One region of the Paenarthrobacter sp. MSM-2-10-13 genome, then DNA from elsewhere that is predicted to be linked to it. Evidence: riboswitches for the same ligand, from Rfam matches in the RefSeq annotation. Region 1 holds a riboswitch; the other holds the start of a gene.
What was found. A riboswitch is a leader RNA that binds a small molecule or an ion and turns the genes downstream of it on or off. The one in region 1 is predicted to bind S-adenosylmethionine.
Positions count from the first base shown of each region.

Region 1 (2,183 bases):
GGCGTGGCAAAGACGTTGTCCACCACCACGGTGGCCCCGGCAGCATGCGCCAGTTCGCTGACCGCAGCGATGTCCACGATCTCCTGCATGGGGTTGGACGGAGATTCGAAGAAGACCGCGGTAGTGGGCTCGGAGAGGGCTTCGCGCCACTGCTCCAAGTCCGGGCCGTCTACGAAGACCGTGTGAACGCCCCACCGTGGCAGGATCTCATTGAGGATCACAAAGCAGGAACCGAACAGGGAACGGGCGGCAACCACGCGGTCACCGGCAGCCAGCAGGGCACCCAAGGCAGTGAAGACCGCGGACATACCTGACGCAGTCGCAAAGCAGGCTTCGGTTCCTTCGAGCAGGCGCAGCCGCTCCTGGAACGTTGCAACGGAAGGGTTGCCGTAGCGGGAGTATACGAAACGTTCGTCCTCACCGGTGAAGGCGCGCTCGGCGGCAGCAGCGGATTCGTAGACGAAACCGGAGTTCAGAAAAACGGGCTCGGACGTTTCCTGGAAGTTGGTACGGTCAAGGCCACCGCGAACAGCCTGGGTATCAGGGCTCCAACCGGCGGCATCGGGATTAAAAGTCACTTACTCAGTCCCCAGATTCGTCGGCAGGCCACGGTTCTTCCAACCGTTGACGGTGCGCTCACCATAGCGGTCCGGTTCACCTTCAAAGCCCTCCAAGACGTTGTAGGCAGTGAAACCGGCTTGCGTGGCGGCGATGGCTGCGGAGATGGAGCGCTGACCGGAGCGGCACAGGAACACCAACTCAACGCCGTGGTCCTCGGGTGCCTGCTGACGCAAGTCCTCGATGAAGCGGGAGTTGGGGATGCCGCCGGCGAGGTTCCACTGGATGAAAAGGGGATCGTTTTCCGTGGCTTTGGTGTCGGGGATACCGATGTGGGCCCACTCGCCCTCGGTGCGGACGTCCACCAGGATGGCACCTTCTTCGAGTTTGGCCCACGCATCCTGCGGGGTCAGGTCACCTGCGTAGCTCATGCGTGTCCCTCGAATGCTGCTTCGTCGTCGTCGCTCTCAAGCTGGTCAACGGCACTGGCAACGGCGGCATCGGCATTGGCGATCGCGGCGGGCAGCACCACTGCTTGGGCAACAATGACGTCCGTGCCGTTGAACGTGGCAGCCGGGCTGCCATGGAGCACATAGCCCTCGGCGAGGGCGGTGTGGATCCGCTCGCAGAAATCACGGGTGTCCGGGCCAGTAATCAGGCGATAGGAAAGTTTTTCTTCAGTGGGTTCAGGCATAGCTGGTGCTCCTCAGTCACGCTTGCAGTTCGAGTTGTCGATACGCCGAGTAGTCACCTGAGGCACCCCGCCGGAGAGAGGGTTGCCGACCAGCAAGTCAGGGCTTCGCGCTGGTACTCATTACTCAAGAAAAACGTAACATCCACGGGCCTTGGGCTGCACTTGCGGGCTGGTGTCCGGCCGTCATGTTGCGTAATCGGCGGTGCTTCCCTTATGCGTTTTTCAGTGCGCGCACGGCTGCGCCCACAGTGGGGAAGAAGTGCTCGGGCGTAAAACGGGCTGCAGTGCCCAAGCGGAGTAGTTTGTCTTTGACAGGCCCCTTCAGTTCGGCGAACACTAAATCCACGCCTTTGCGGGCCAGCCATTCGTCCAATGTGACCAGGTCATCCAGCGCCGTAGTGTCGATCCCGGTGATGGGCTCCGCGGCGAGGATGACATGGGTAACCGGGTCCGCGGTCTCCTCCGGGGCTTCGTCCAGTTGCTCCCGGACAAAGGCAGTCAGGACCTGCCCATTACCGAAGAACAGGGGCGCATCAAAGCGGAGGATGAGGAGTCCGGGGATGCGCTCACCTTCGGGGTGCCGCTCCAGATCGTGATAGCCAGGGAGCCCTTCTTCGGCGCCGAGTTCTGTCCGGTACGGATCCCAGGCCCGCCGAACAAAGTCCAGAAGTGCCAAGGCTATGGCTACGACGATTCCCTGCAGTACCCCAACGGTGAGAACGCCCAGGAACGCAGCCAGCATGACCACGGATTCGCTTCGGCTCAGGCTGAAGAGCCGCCTAACACCGGCGGGGTCGGCCAAGGCAATTGCCGCAGCGATGACGACGGCCGCCAGGGTGGCCGAAGGCAGGTACCCGGTCACTCCGGGAGCCAGCAGCATGAAAGCCAGAACCAGCCCCGCACCAACCACCCCGGTCATCTGGGATTTGGC
Region 1 covers NZ_JAAOXO010000007.1:98,099-100,281, forward strand. Annotated here, with positions in the region: gene HAV21_RS14460 (O-succinylhomoserine sulfhydrylase) at 1-578, opposite strand, end outside; gene HAV21_RS14465 (rhodanese-like domain-containing protein) at 579-989, opposite strand; gene HAV21_RS14470 (DUF1737 domain-containing protein) at 986-1,252, opposite strand; SAM riboswitch class IV at 1,266-1,377, opposite strand; gene HAV21_RS14475 (SulP family inorganic anion transporter) at 1,464-2,183, opposite strand, start outside.

Region 2 (2,183 bases), on a different contig from region 1:
CTGGCCGATTTCGGTGAGGAAGCCATCATGGCCAATCGGCGCTTCAATGACGTGGACCGGCACCTCGCCAGGGAGCGCAGCGGCCAGTTCCCGGGACTGGGCCGGGAAGTAGAGCCTGTCACTGTCCACTGCCGCCACGAAGAAATCCGCCGTGGCACCCGAAAGCGCCGCTTCCAACGATCCGCGCCCCCTGGTGACGTCGTGGGACATCAGTGCCTCGGTGATGGCGATGTAGCTGTTGGCGTCAAAGCGGCGGACCAGTTTGGTTCCTTGGTGGTCCAGGTAGCTTTCCACCTGATACCGACCCCGCTCGCCCAATGCTGCGGCGGCGAGCGGAGTCTCCTGGTGCTGGGCTTGCCGGCCAAAGCGGACGTCCAGCTCCAGTGCCGAGCGGTAGGTGATGTGGGCGATGCGCCGGGCCAAAGCCAAACCGTGCTCAGGCGCGGGGCCACCGTAGTAGTCGCCGTTGTTGAAATTCGGGTCCTGCCTGATGGCCAGGGTTTGTGCTTGGGCAAAAGCAATCTGCTCGGCCGTGCTGTAGGCGCCTACTGCGATGACTGCGCAGCGTTTGACCCGATGGGGGTATGTCACAGCCCACTCAAGGGCGCGTGCGCCGCCCATGGATCCGCCCAATACGGCGTGCCAGGCGTCGATTCCCAGGGTATCGGCGAGGCGCGACTCTGCCTCTGTGCTGTCGCGCAGGGTGACCAGCGGGAATCGCGAGCCCCACGGGCGTCCATCCGGGGCTTCGGATGATGGACCGGTGCTGCCGTAACAGCCGCCCACGATGTTGATGGAGATGACAAAGAACTTGTTGGTGTCGATGGTGGCACCCGGACCAACGAGTTGCTCCCACCATCCTTCCTCGTCCGTGGCTCCGCGGGCTACGTGCGTACTGCCGGTGAGTGCGTGCTGGATGAGCACCGCGTTGGAGGCATCCGCGTTCAGCTGCCCCCAGGTCTCATAGGCGAGTACGACGTCGGGGAGGAATCCGCCGGCTTCAAGTTCCAGTGGGCCTATGCCGGCGTACTTGACGGTTCCGTCTTCTTCTCCGGATTTTGGAAGGGCTGTAGCAGTAATGGTCATTCCTTTGACACCTTAACCTCGCGCTTGCCCGTCGCCTTGCGTGCGAACAGGCCAGGTCTTCACCCGGGGCACCCCACCGCGGAGGAGGGTTGCCGGCCAGCAAGCCGGGGCTGTGTGCTGGCACTCATGACCTAATACGAAGAGTCTAGGAAACACAGGGGGGTTCTGGCGAAGAATGTGACAACAGTGTGACGGTTAAAGGTCACTTCGTTCGCCTACGAGCACCCGCCACTGCCGCCCGGCGAATTTTCGTCGGCGCGGGCGGCAGTCGGTCTGGTGCGTTGAGCCGTGGGCGTCAGGCGCCCTTGGCAGCCCGGAATCCGGCTTCGAGGTCCGCGATGATGTCATCTACGTGCTCGATACCGACGGACAAGCGCACCAGGCCCGGGTTGACGCCGGCAACAAGCTGCTGCTCCGCGGTCAGCTGACTGTGCGTCGTCGACGCCGGGTGGATGACCAGCGAGCGGACGTCACCGATGTTGGCAACGTGCGAGTGCAGTTCCAGACCATCCACAAAACGCTTGCCCGCTTCCACGCCACCCTTGATGTTGAAGGCAACGATTGCCCCCGTCCCCTTGGGTCCGTACTTCCGGCCACGGTCATACCACGGGCTGGATGGCAGGCCCGCGTAGGCGACCGATTCGACGTCGTCGTGGCTTTCAAGCCACTCAGCCACCTTGGTGGCGTTCGCTACGTGACGCTCCACGCGCAGGCTCAAGGTCTCCAACCCCTGGGCAATGAGGAAGGCGTTGAACGGAGACACGGCCGAGCCGAGATCACGAAGCAACTGGACGCGGGCCTTGAGGATGTAGGAGAGGTTGGCACCCAGCGCACCGTCCTTGCCGAGGTCCCTGGCGTAAACCAGCCCGTTGTAGCTGGGGTCCGGGGTGTTGAAGCCGGGGAAGCGTTCCGGGTCCTTGCCGAAGTCGAAGTTGCCGGAGTCAACAATCACACCGGCAATTGCGGAACCGTGACCGCCCAGATACTTGGTTGCCGAGTGGACCACAATGTCGGCGCCCCACTCGATGGGACGAATGAGGTACGGCGTTGACAGGGTGTTGTCCACGATCAGGGGCACGCCGGCCTCGTGGGCGACG
Region 2 covers NZ_JAAOXO010000016.1:70,925-73,107, reverse strand. Annotated here, with positions in the region: gene HAV21_RS21190 (homoserine O-acetyltransferase) at 1-1,086, opposite strand, end outside; SAM riboswitch class IV at 1,102-1,218, opposite strand; gene HAV21_RS21185 (bifunctional o-acetylhomoserine/o-acetylserine sulfhydrylase) at 1,382-2,183, opposite strand, start outside.
Region 2: it holds a riboswitch for S-adenosylmethionine, as region 1 does, so the genes downstream of both, HAV21_RS21190 (homoserine O-acetyltransferase) here and HAV21_RS14470 (DUF1737 domain-containing protein) in region 1, are expected to answer to the same signal.